Regions from separate parts of the Halomonas sp. AOP13-D3-9 genome, predicted to be linked through region 2. Evidence: predicted binding sites of a transcription regulator. Region 2 holds the regulator's gene; each other region holds the start of a gene.
What was found. Region 2 encodes LexA, which represses DNA repair genes until DNA is damaged. Its sites were predicted from a motif close to TACTGTNTANNTANACAGTA; they were not measured.

Region 1: the regulator LexA is predicted to act here: its motif matches at 1,526-1,545, upstream of ACT3UM_RS22335 (LexA family protein).
Region 3: the regulator LexA is predicted to act here: its motif matches at 2,327-2,346, upstream of ACT3UM_RS15120 (LexA family protein).

The regions. Positions count from the first base shown of each region.
Region 1 covers NZ_JBQSYH010000026.1:16,101-20,239, reverse strand. The annotation lists gene ccmB (heme exporter protein CcmB) at 1-643, opposite strand, end outside; gene ccmA (cytochrome c biogenesis heme-transporting ATPase CcmA) at 776-1,396, opposite strand; gene ACT3UM_RS22335 (LexA family protein) at 1,594-1,974, shown strand; gene ACT3UM_RS22330 (IMPACT family protein) at 1,974-2,591, shown strand; gene ACT3UM_RS22325 (sodium ion-translocating decarboxylase subunit beta) at 2,738-4,060, opposite strand; gene oadA (sodium-extruding oxaloacetate decarboxylase subunit alpha) at 4,087-4,139, opposite strand, start outside.
Region 2 covers NZ_JBQSYH010000011.1:38,805-42,943, reverse strand. The annotation lists gene ACT3UM_RS13395 (ribonuclease J) at 1-21, opposite strand, end outside; gene purU (formyltetrahydrofolate deformylase) at 252-1,106, shown strand; gene ACT3UM_RS13385 (energy-coupling factor ABC transporter permease) at 1,131-1,802, shown strand; gene lexA (transcriptional repressor LexA) at 1,822-2,502, opposite strand; gene ACT3UM_RS13375 (TetR/AcrR family transcriptional regulator) at 2,770-3,462, shown strand; gene ACT3UM_RS13370 (L,D-transpeptidase family protein) at 3,440-3,976, shown strand; gene nagZ (beta-N-acetylhexosaminidase) at 4,040-4,139, shown strand, end outside.
Region 3 covers NZ_JBQSYH010000013.1:45,643-49,781, forward strand. The annotation lists gene ACT3UM_RS15110 (AICE-type RepA C-terminal domain-containing protein) at 1-298, shown strand, start outside; gene ACT3UM_RS15115 (Y-family DNA polymerase) at 590-1,867, opposite strand; gene ACT3UM_RS15120 (LexA family protein) at 1,864-2,310, opposite strand; gene ACT3UM_RS15125 (hypothetical protein) at 2,466-2,777, shown strand; gene ACT3UM_RS15130 (DUF932 domain-containing protein) at 2,900-3,868, shown strand; gene ACT3UM_RS15135 (hypothetical protein) at 3,989-4,139, shown strand, end outside.

The DNA.
Region 1 (4,139 bases), on a different contig from region 2:
ATGCGGCAATCGCCCACGGCGCCAACATGAGTGAGGCAGCGAGCAGCGCGCCCAGGATAGCCAGATGGGCAGCGACGCCGTCTCCGAAAATGGCGGCCTGCACCGCACCGGCGCCAAAAATGAGCACCGGGATATACAGCGGTAGCACCAGCAGCGAAAGCAGCACCCCGCCCCGCGCCAAGCCGACGGTTAACGCCGCACCAATCGCGCCAATCAAGCTCAAGCTTGCCGTGCCCAGGGCAAGCGACAGCGCCAGCACGGCGTAACTACCCGCTGGCAGCGCCAGCATAATACCCAATATTGGCGCCATCAGCGCCAACGGTAGGCCTGTCAGCAGCCAGTGCACGGCCACTTTGGCCAAACTCAGCGCGGCTAACGGCTGCGGCGCCAATAACAGTTGTTCCAGACTGCCATCGTCATAATCGCTACGAAACAGGCTGTCTAATGACAGCAGCGCGGCTAACAGCGCCGCCACCCACAGCAAACCCGGCGCAATGACCGCTAACAACTCAGGGTCGGGCGAAATCGCGATCGGAAACAGCGTGATCACCAGGGCAAAAAACACCAGCGGGTTGAGCACCTCGCCACGGCGTCTCAGCAACAGCGTTAAGTCACGCGCTAGCGTGGCCTTCACGGCGATCATCAAGCCACCTTTGTGCTCACGCAGTGGCACTGCTAGCACCTGTTGGGTGGTTTCTGAAACTTGTGAAGAGCTATTTGAAGTACCATGTGAAGCGCCATGTAAAGAGCTGTGCAACCCTTTCTCCTTTCCCCTTTACTCGAGGGATATCCGTCTCAACAACGGTGAGGCGGTTAATTCGTGGTGTGTCGTTACCAGCACACAGCCCCCCGCCTGCGCGTGGGCCACAAGCTGTCTTTCCAGCTCAGCGACGCCGTGACGGTCTATCGCGGTAAAAGGTTCATCCAACACCCAGAGAGACCGGGGCGTCAGCGTTAAGCGCGCCAGCGCCACGCGACGCTGTTGGCCAGCAGAGAGTTGCCCTGCAGGCACATCTTCAAAACCTGCCAGACCAACCCGCTCAAGGGCACCCAGGCGCTGATCCTCGTTACCGTTTTCCCCGCTGAGCGCCTGATACCATGCCAGGTTTTCTAACGGGGAAAGCCCCAACTTAATACCTGGGGTGTGCCCTAAATAGAGCAAATTAGCCAGGAAATGTTCACGCGCCTCTTTCATCGCAGCGCCATTCCAGAAAAGCTCGCCCTGATAGTCACTGAGCTGCCCGGAGAGGATTTTCAGCAGGCTGGTCTTACCACTGCCATTGGGCCCCTCGATACGCACAATTTCACCGCTGCGAATATCTAGATCCAGCCCTTGAAACAGCCAGCGGTCGTCACGTTCACAGGCAAGCTGTCGGGCTTGTAGACACAGGCTCAAGCGTCTCTCCTGGCATATTGATTTTGCGTCGAACTCTACACGTAAAGCCCCTTGCTCGCCACTCACACAATGCGGCGCTGGGTCGCAGCGTGATCCCCATCAAAGAGGGTTAAGACTAATTACTGCTAGCACTGTATGCAAAAACAGGTCTATACTAAAAACCACTGTATGAAAGAACATGCAATGGAGACTTCATAATGACCCTATCGATGGCAGCACCTACCGCTACGTTCGGCCGCATGCAAGCAGTACCACGTCCCTATGCGATGTCAGCTAACGTTACCCGACGCAATACCTATGCGCTCAAAGTGCGCGGCAATGCATTGTGTGATTGCAACTTATTCGATGGCGATGTCATTATTATCCGGCGCTATCAACACGATACCCAGATAGAAACCGCCGTTGCCGAAATTAACCAGCAAACAATCGCCTTGAAGCAGCTCTCTATCAGCCGCTTTGGCGTTGAGCTATGGCCAGAGGATACTCAGCAGCCAGCGCTTTTTTTGCATAACCGGGATATTCAGGTGCTCGGCATGGTAATGGGTGTGAAAAGTGAGACTACCTTCACGGAGCATTAATGCGCTATCGGGTTCCCGAGCTACCCCCTGCGTCATGGCATACGGCTGACATTGAAGTCGAAAAGAGCCAATTTATCACCTGGGTCTGCTACGCCCCAGATATCAATGCATTCACTAGTCTGTTGAATGCGGCAAAAACCGCGCACCCTAATGCCAGCCACCACTGCACTGCCTATATTGCCGGGCCACCCGGCGAGCAAAATCTGATTGGCTTTTCCGATGATGGTGAGCCAGGCGGCACCGCTGGCCGACCCATGTATCAGGTTCTCCAGGGCAGCCAACTGGGCCAGATTGGCTGTGTGGTGATTCGTTATTTTGGCGGCACCAAGCTAGGCACCGGCGGTTTAGCCCGCGCCTACGCCCAGGCGGTTAGCCATGCCCTTGAGACGCTACCTACACGGGAAGTGGTTGAGCGCGACAGCTACACCCTGCGACTCACCTTTGCTAATGAAGCGATTGCCCGCGCCTGGTGCGAAGAAGGTGCGATCCCTATTGAGCAAGCCGACTACGATGGTGATGGCGTGCGCCTGACCATTGGCTGGCCACGGGACTGTCCATTTGATCTTACTCCACTGGAAAACCGTTTAAAGAGTGCTATCCATATTATCACTGACTAGCTCCCTGACTAGAGCACCCATCTAAACTCAACATCCCCTCTAGACTAAACAATACGCCTATAAAAAACGCGACATACAGAAAGTGTCAGTATGCCGCGCTCTGTTGACCCACTATTAAAACAGGCGGTTAACACCTGCCTTAAGCGTTACCCCAGGTACTTGATCATTACGCCTGCGGCGACTGCCGAGCCAATCACACCCGCCACGTTGGGGCCCATGGCGTGCATCAGCAGGAAGTTATGCGGGTTCGCCTCAAGCCCCACCTTGTTAGCCACTCGCGCGGCCATCGGCACAGCAGATACCCCCGCGGCGCCGATCAAGGGGTTGATGGGCATTTTGCTCATCAGGTTCATCAGCTTGGCCATCAATACCCCGGCGGCCGTGCCAATGCCAAAGGCAACAATCCCCAAGCCTAATATCCCCAGCGTCTCGAACGACAGGAAACTCTCAGCCATCAGCTTGGAGCCTACCGACAGGCCGAGGATAATCGTGACGATATTAATCAGGGCGTTTTGCGCGGTATCCGACAAGCGCTCTACCACACCGCACTCGCGCATCAGATTACCGAAGCAGAACATGCCCAGCAGCGGAGCGGCATCGGGCAGAAACAGCGCGACCAGAATCAACAGCACCAGTGGGAAGACCACTTTTTCCAGCTTGGAGACCGGCCGCAGCTGAGTCATCTTGATCTCACGCTCTTTCTGGGTGGTCAACAGACGCATAATCGGCGGCTGAATCAGTGGCACCAACGCCATATAGGCGTAGGCGGCCACGGCGATAGCCCCCAGCAGCTCCGGCGCCAGCACGCTGGATACGTAGATGGAGGTCGGGCCATCGGCGCCACCAATAATACCAATGGCGGCAGCCTGATTAAGCGAGAAGTCCATCACCCCCATCGAGGTAAGCAACACGGCGCCAAACAGGGTGGCAAAAATACCGAACTGAGCCGCTGCACCTAAAAACAGCGTCCGTGGATTGGCCAACAGCGGGCCGAAGTCGGTCATGGCGCCCACGCCCATAAAGATAATCAGCGGTGCAATGCCCGAGCCAATCGCGACCTTGTAGAAGCTATAGAGCATGCCGTCGCTGTAGCCAACGCCCACGGCAATATCCCGTGCGGCGCGAAGTTCATCGGGCGCCGCAGCATCGTGAGCGATGATATGCAACGCCTCCCGCCATGCGTCTGCGTTCGATAACGGATCGAGACTAGCACCCAATGCTGCCGCCATCTGCTGCAGTACCGCAGGCTTGGCCACCTCAATCGCTTGGTCGAGCGCTGAAATGGCCAGCCCGGCCTCAGGAATATTGGCGAGAATGCCGCCAAAGCCAATGGGTACCAGTAGCAGCGGCTCAAACTTCTTATAGATCGCCAGGTAGAGCAGCAATAGCCCCACGACCATCATGACCGCTTGGCCAAGCTCTAGGTTGTACAGCCCCGAGCCTTCCCATAACGTTACTAATTTATCCATTACTTTTTATCCATTACCGGGGGCCCTTAGAGCTCGATCAGCGTGTCGCCTACGACGACGCTATCGCCTTCGCTGACGT
Region 2 (4,139 bases):
GCCGTATAGCGTTAGATTCATTCCAATCTCACCGCATCCCCCCAGCGGCAACATGCGCAGCGGTGGACGACGACGGGGACGAATTTGAACGCGTGGTGAATGCATCTGTTATGAAAAACCTAAAAAGTAGTGACTTAACTATACGGGAAGGCAGGGGCGGCTAACAATCTTCCATGCCCTTCCGATACACTATGCGACCTAAGCCGCTGGTTTGTCATAATTAACTTAGCAATAGGTCAAGAGTAGCTCACATGTCTCATTATTATCGTTTAGTGGTTTCCTGTCCTGACCGGGTGGGGATTGTTGCACGGGTATCGAGCTTTATTGCCCAGCAGGGCGGCTCCATTACCGAAGCCAGCCAGCACTCCGATTTAGAAACCGGCTGCTTTTTTATGCGCTACGAAATTCTGGCGGATTCGGTCGGTATGTCGGTGGAAGCCCTGCGCGCGGCGTTCGAGCCGGTGGCCAGCGAATTCAATATGCAGTGGTCCCTGGTGGATACCCAGCTGCGTCGGCGTGTGGTGCTGATGGTGTCGCGGGAGTCACACTGCTTGGTCGATCTACTTTACCGCTGGCAGGCGGGTGAGCTGGATTGCGATATTGTCGGTGTTATCTCCAACCATGACGATATGCGTTCGCTGACCGAGTGGTACGGCATTCCTTACCACCACGTCCCGGTAGACCCGGATAATAAGCAAACGTCGTTTGCCAAGGTGCAGGCCGAAATCGATAGCGCTCGCGCTGACTGCGTGGTGCTGGCGCGCTATATGCAAATACTGCCCCCCGAGCTGTGCGCGCGCTATGCGGGAAGAGTGATCAATATTCATCACAGCTTTTTGCCCTCCTTTGCCGGGGCAAAACCCTACCACCAGGCATACCAGCGGGGCGTTAAGCTGATAGGTGCTACTTGCCACTACGTGACCGAGGAACTCGACGCAGGCCCCATCATCGAACAGGATATTCATCGCGTAAGCCACTGCCATACGCCCACTGACTTAGTACGTTTTGGCCGTGACGTTGAAAAAGCCGTACTTGCTCGCGGTTTGCGCTGGCACTTAGAGGATCGCGTGCTGGTCCACGGTAATAAGACAGTGGTCTTTAGTTAACCCTCATCAACCTGAGAGGCCGCCATGTCGTTTGCGCAAAGTGTATTAGCACCCTGGGCGCTGCTGCTCACCTGGCTACTCTCGTTAGCAGTGATCGCGTGGGCACTTTGGGGGCGGCCCTGGCAGGTGTTAATAGCGGATACCGCGCTTCAGCACCGCTGGCTGGGCGCCACGCTGGCGGTGATGCTGATGTGGCAGCTGCGTGCGCAGGCGGTTGATTGGCTAACGTTGCACCTTGTTTTCACGGTTTTAATGACACTCGTTTTTAAAGCGCCATTGGCGCTGATTAGCAACGTGCTGATTAATATCGCCATGGTGGTAATTGGGCGCAATGAATGGCTGCTGCTGGGGGCAAACGTGCTGGTTACCGGTGTCGTCCCGGCGGCCGTCATTGGCGCGGTATGGCGGCTGGTAGATCGCCGCCTGCCGGATAACCTGATGGTGTTTTTGTTTGCCTGCGGCTTTTTTGGCGCGGCGCTGGCAACGCTGGGAGGAGGGCTGGCAGCGGTGCTGCTGATCATCGTTGCGGGGACTGACCCTGAGGCGGTTTATCTCGCCCAGGAGTATGCGCGCTTCTTACCGCTGTTAATGCCTTCAGAGGCGTTTATCACCGGCATGCTGCTGAGTATTATGCTGGTTTATCACCCTCATTGGGTGGCCACCTTCAATGACCACCGCTATATCGATCTACAGTAGGGGTGGCTAGGGGCGGCGGCTAACCGAGTGCCTGGCCGTTGCCGCCACGAATCACACCAACGCCGACGCCTTCGATATCGAGCGACTGGGAGCGCAGGTCGATTTCAATGGGCGCAAAATCAGGGTTCTCTGCAAACAGCGTTACCTGGTGGCCCTGGCGTTTAAAGCGTTTAACCGTTACTTCATCCTCCAGTCGGGCAACCACAATCTGGCCATCGCGAACCCGATCGGTGCGATGAACTGCCAGTAAATCGCCTTCCAAAATGCCAATGTCCTTCATGGAAAGGCCGCGCACGCGCAGCAAGTAATCGGCTTTGGGGGTAAAGTACTCGGCGGGTAGCGGGCAGTAACGGTCAATATGTTCAGCGGCCAAAATGGGGCTGCCTGCGGCCACTTCACCGATCACGGGTAGGCCCGTTGGCAGCGTTTCAACGTTGGCTGCGGGTAAGGCGGTGGCAGCACTCTCCATGACTTCTTGCGGTTCCTGGTTGGGCAGGCGGATACCGCGAGAAGTGTTGCGAATAATGCGAATAACGCCTTTGCGTTCCAGCGCGCGCAGGTGCTCTTCGGCCGCGTTGGGGGAGCGGAAGCCAAGCGCCTTGGCAATTTCGGCGCGGGTAGGAGGGTAGCCAAATTCGCCCATCGTTTTAACGATAAAATCGAACACGTGCTGTTGGCGAGCGGTTAGCGGACGCGACATACCAGACTCCATAAATAGTGAATAGACAGTAACAAATTAAATGGCAACTTAATCAATCAGTGGTTAAGTATACAGTATGTTCCTCTGTCCAGTATATGCCTTGTCAGTGGCTATCTTCGATGTCTATGCAATTTTTCTAATCGTTTGAAACTAAGCTTCTGCTTATTTAACGGGCTGTATTTTGTTAATAAATCAAGCGTTGAGACCGCCATGGTTATGGCATAGTATTTTGCTATGTTTTAAACACCTGTTTCCCTGGAGAGCGACATGGCTCAATCTGATACGGTGACCCGTATACTCGATACTGCCGAGGTGCTGTTTGCAGAGCGGGGTTTTGCCGAAACTTCGCTGCGCAACATCACTAGCAAAGCGCGCGTCAATTTAGCCGCTGTGAATTACCATTTTGGCTCCAAAAAAGCTTTGATTCAGGCCGTCTTTGCCCGCTATTTGGATCCCTTCTCCCAGCGTTTTCACACCGCCCTTGATGAGCTGGAAGGACAGCATGCTGGGCGGGTTATTGAGCTTGAAACCCTGCTCGAAACCATGGCAACCACCGTTCTTGCAGTGCCCGCTGAACGCAATAGTTTAAAAGTGTTTATGCGCTTGCTCGGCCTTGCCTACAGCCAGGCACAGGGGCATCTTAGGCGCTATATCCAGCAAGAGTATGGCGATGTGTTTACCCGCTTCACCGAGCTGGTGCGACAAGCCACGCCGGACCTACCTGACGCGGAGCGCTTTTGGCGGCTACACTTTATGCTTGGCACGGTAATATTTACCCTGTCCGGCCTTGATGCACTGCGTGATATCGCTGAAAAAGATTATCACGAACAGGTTTCAGTACGTGATTTAGTCAAGCGATTGCTGCCGGTCGTTGTGGCGGCCATGAATGCACCGTTACCGCTCGCCCTTGAAGAAGCCAAGCCAGAAGAAGGAAAACATGCGAACGCCTACGCTAGCTGAGCTACCCCCGGCTGAGAATATCTGGCTGGAGATTGATACTACCCAGCAGCTGCTGCGCTGCTGGCGAGGGCCGAAAGTGCTCCATGAGTGTGCGATCTCATCCGCTGCCGCCGGTGTCGGGGAGCGTAATGGTAGTGGTAAAACCCCCCACGGCTGGCACTATGTGCGCGCCGCCATTGGCGGTGATATGCCCGACAACGCAGTGTTTCGAGGCCGCCGCTGGACAGGCGAGACGTTTTCATCCGCGCTAGCCGAAGCGCATCCAGAGCGTGACTGGATTTTGACCCGCATTCTGTGGCTTTGCGGATTAGAAAAGGGCGTGAACCGCGGCGGTCAGGTGGACTCGCAACGGCGCTATATATACCTGCACGGCACACCGCCTGACGAACCCATGGGCGTTGCGGCCTCCCACGGCTGCATTCGTTTACGTAATAGTGATTTGCTAACCCTCTTTGCGCTCGCGTTACCGGGCACCCCGGTTTGGTTGCACGGCGGACGGCAATCCTTTGATTGATAAGTTTTTGACACCGCTAGACGATCGTCTAGAATCATCGCCCCTTTTCATGGACCTATCACGATGACTCAACCGTTAGGCCCGGTCATGCTTGACCTTGAAGGCCCAAAATTGACGGCGGCAGAAAAACGCCTGTTGCTGGAACCGACGGTAGGGGGCGTTA
Region 3 (4,139 bases), on a different contig from region 2:
GGAAGCCGTTGAAAAACCAACGGGAGTGTGGCTCGCCACTTTGACAAAATATCGGCCGAGTTGCACTTTGGATAGCCAATGGCCGCGTGAGCCCCGTGGCCTTGGCGCAGCGTTCAAGCGAGCTGCCTCACTGCTCAATGCCCAAGGGATTATCTGCTATAGCAACGGTAAACGTGGCTCGAAGCGCCACTGGGTGATCGGACCCACCCCCTCTCCCCACAGTATTTCTGTGAGCAATGGACAAACATCAGGCAGCGAGCATTCGGTGCTAGGCTGTGAGGAAAGGGATTTCTTGTGAATATTATTCAACTTCTTTGTAAGCTCCCGAAGACACAGCACGTTGCCCAATGCACTATTGACGTGCCTTGCAACGCGAAGATTTTGATGGAGTATCCACGACAAGACGACGTTCGCGGCCAAGAATTTCGTAAATTGCCAACCTATATGGTGTTTTTATGATTTTTTTTGCTCTCAACGTCGTGATGTCGTGCTTAAGGAACCATCCTTACGGCGCTTTGTTCACACCGATGTTTTCTTCATCAATAGTTTAATTTGTTTAGCATGGCAAAAATATAAACCGATGCTTGATCTACCTAACGACCAGAAGCTCATTCCACTGCGTGGTGTAACGCGGCGTTCGACGCTCACTGCGCAGCGACCAGGCATTGCCTTTACGGGGTAGACCCAGCTGTACCGTTCCTTTACCTAGCTCACGATTGAGCTTATCCATCGTCGCCATCAGGCGTTCACTGCGCTTAGCCTCCTCGCCGGTTTGCGGGGTTTCGGTGAGGGTAAGCTGCCGGTTGGCCTTGGGGGAAAAGTCTAGCAGCATCAGGCCTGCTTTGTGGTAGGCATAACCTTTGCGCCATAGACGCCTTAATCCTTGTATCGCTGCTGCGATGATATCGCGGCTATCGTCGGTAGGCCTCTCTAGGGAGACAACCACACGCTGTTGATATTGCGGTAGGTCGGTACGAAATGGATTCGTGCGAACAAACACCATGACGGCGCTGGTAACACTTTGCTGTTTGCGCAGCTTTTCTGCCGCCCTGGCGGCGTGATGCCTTAAGGCTTCGCGTAAGTCATGGGGGTTGCCGGTAAGCCTGCCGAATGAACGCGACACCATGATTTGTTTTTTGGGTAGACTCATGTCATCAAGCTGGATGGCGGATTGCCCGCGTAGTTCCCATACGATGCGTTCCTTCACCACACTAAAGCGCTGCCTAATACGCTTAGGGTCTGCCTCGCGTAGATCCCATGCGGTCTCAATACCCATCACTCTTAAACGTTCACCGGTACGGCGTGCCACCCCCCACAGCTCTGTCACCGGCAACTGCTTTAACAGTGCCTTGGTCGCTTCACTTTCGGCGGTTAGCTTACACACGCCCTGCTGCTTATAAGCGGGGTGTTTCTTAGCCGCTTGGTTGGCCACTTTGGCGAGTACGCGGGTAGGTGCAAACCCCACGCACACGGGAATGCCCGTCCACTGTCGAACGGTATCGCGCATGGCTTGGCCCCGTGCCTCCAGCGAATCTGGGTCAAAGCCCTGAAACCCGACAAAGCTTTCATCAATGGAGTACACCTCCACATGGGGCGAAAACTCGCCTAGCACCTCAGTTACCCGCTGGGACATATCGCCGTATAACGCATAGTTACTGGATAGCAGCACAGCCTGGCGACGAATCTCGGGCGGTAACAAGTGCATGGCAGTCCCCATCTCCACACCCTGGGCTTTTAGCTCGTTGCTGCGGGCGACGACACAACCATCGTTATTCGACAGCACCCCTACCGGGCGCCCTTCCAACGTTGGATCAAAGACGCGCTCACAACTGACATAAAAGTTGTTGCAGTCAACGAGTGCAATCACGGCAGTGACCTCAGCAGATTGTGAATCACATCGGTCACCACGCCCCAGACTTGGGATTCGCGACCATCAAGGGGTATCGGCTTGAAATTAGGGTTGCTTGCTTTGAGGTAAGTACGTTGGCCAACGCGCTCCAGACGCTTAACGGTCATTTCCCCATCGACACAGATCACCACAATTCGACCAGGCAGCGCTTCCAGGCTGCGATCCACCACCAATAAGTCCCCAGGGTGGATGCTGTCTCCGATCATTGAATAACCTTCGGCACGAGCAAAATAGGTCGAGGCTGGGCGTTTAACGACGTAGCGGTGCAGATCAAGCTCGGTATCCAAGTGATCATCGGCGGGCGAAGGAAACCCGGCGCGTACGGCGGTTGAATAGAGCGGCAAGGGTAGTGACGAGGCCATGGCATCTGCCCGGCCCAGTAGTGAAACGTTCAATGACATAATAGGCTCCCTCTTTTACTGTATTTATGAACAGTATCAGTAAAGAGGCTTATCGAAGCAACCACTCAAAGGTCAAAGCCAAAAAATTACAGATCTATATCACTCCTATGAATCCTGCACACGGGATCACTTTGACGCCTATAGGAGTGTTAGTTATGTCCCCGCCTTGCCTACGCTGTGCAGCCGCTTGCACGTTTAACCTTGAAACCGCCCAACGCATCGGCACCGTTGGCAGCAGCCTCGTGGGTGGAGCCGTTGGGGCGTGGCGGGCGTCCTATACCCCAACGTCCCCGTTATCGGATGCCTCCTCCCGCTTCCCGTTAGCCAAACTGCCGGCTGCCGTGATGGGGGCTGTTTCCGGCAGTCAAGCAGGCTTGCGTGTCGCAAAGGTGTTCTTCACACAGAAACTGCCACCCGGTGAAGGAACGCCCTGGCTGTGCGTATCTTGTGGTCATACCTTCCGGTAATTAACCCGTCCCTTCACCGCACCTCGCTAATGTGTACCCACTAAGCGACATACCCCTTACTTTCCAACCATAAAGCGCTGGCGATTAACGTCAGCGCTTTTTTATTGCTAGGAGTTTTCACCATGGCTCATCTCATTGAACAAATGGCTTACGTCGGCGCAACCCCGTGGCACGGTCTGGGGCAACAGCTATCCCGTCAACAACCGCTAGAGGTCTGGCAGCAACAGGCCGGTATGAACTGGCACATTGAAGAAGCCCCGGTACGCTTTATTGCCGAGGGTGCCAGTCACCTGGGCAGTATCCACTCTTTCCCCGAGCAGAAAGTGCTCTATCGCTCGGATACCAAGGCGCCGCTATCCGTAGTATCCCAGCGATACAAGGTGGTGCAGCCCGAAGAGATACTGGAGTTTTACCGTGACCTGACAGAGTACGCCGGGTATGAGCTGGAAACCGCTGGGGTACTGAAAGGCGGGCGTAAGTTCTGGGCCTTGGCGCGCAGTGGTTTAAGCACCTCCCTGAAAGGCCAGGATGAGGTCAACGACTACCTACTATTGGCAACCTCCTGTGACGGCACGCTGGCCACCATGGCGACACCCACCACGGTGCGGGTGGTGTGTAACAACACGCTGCAGATTGCGGTGGATGGCACGTCGCAGGCAGTGAAGGTACCCCACCGGTCGGAGTTCGATCCACGTGCGTTAAAAAGCCAACTAGGTATTTCTGTTTCCCAGTGGAATGACTTCATGTACCGCATGAAGGCCCTGGCAGAACGTAAGATCGATCATCGCGAGGCGCAGCAGTATTTCCAGTCAGTGCTCTGCGGTATCGATAAGCCAATCGAAGATCCTTCCAAGCTGCCTAACTATCGGGCGCTCAACAAGGTACAGAAGCTTTACCACGGCGAAGGCCGCGGCTCCCACCTCGACACGGCCAAAGACACTGCCTGGGGTCTGCTCAATGCCGTGACCGAGTACGTGGATCACGACAAGCGGGCTCGCAGCAACGATACCCGTCTGGATTCCGCGTGGTTTGGCCAAGGGGCGCAGCTGAAGCAAGAGGCGCTACAAACGGCCCTTGCCCTGGTGAGCTGACATGCTGTTTCTGATCATTCTAATGCTGATTTTCCTGGTTTTTGTCTTACCCCTCATTGGATAGCGCGATAAGCCCAGCCACTAACAGGCTGGGCTTTTTGCTTTTACGTGGAGCACATCATGGCCTCTCTTAGCCCCGATTTAGATATCGCCTTAACCCAACTGACCGAACGACTGCTCACCCAGGATCAAACCTATGCCGAAACCTACGTGATGGCAAAAGGACAGCTGTATCGCACCGAGCTGCACCTATGCCCCGTTCCCCCGCACG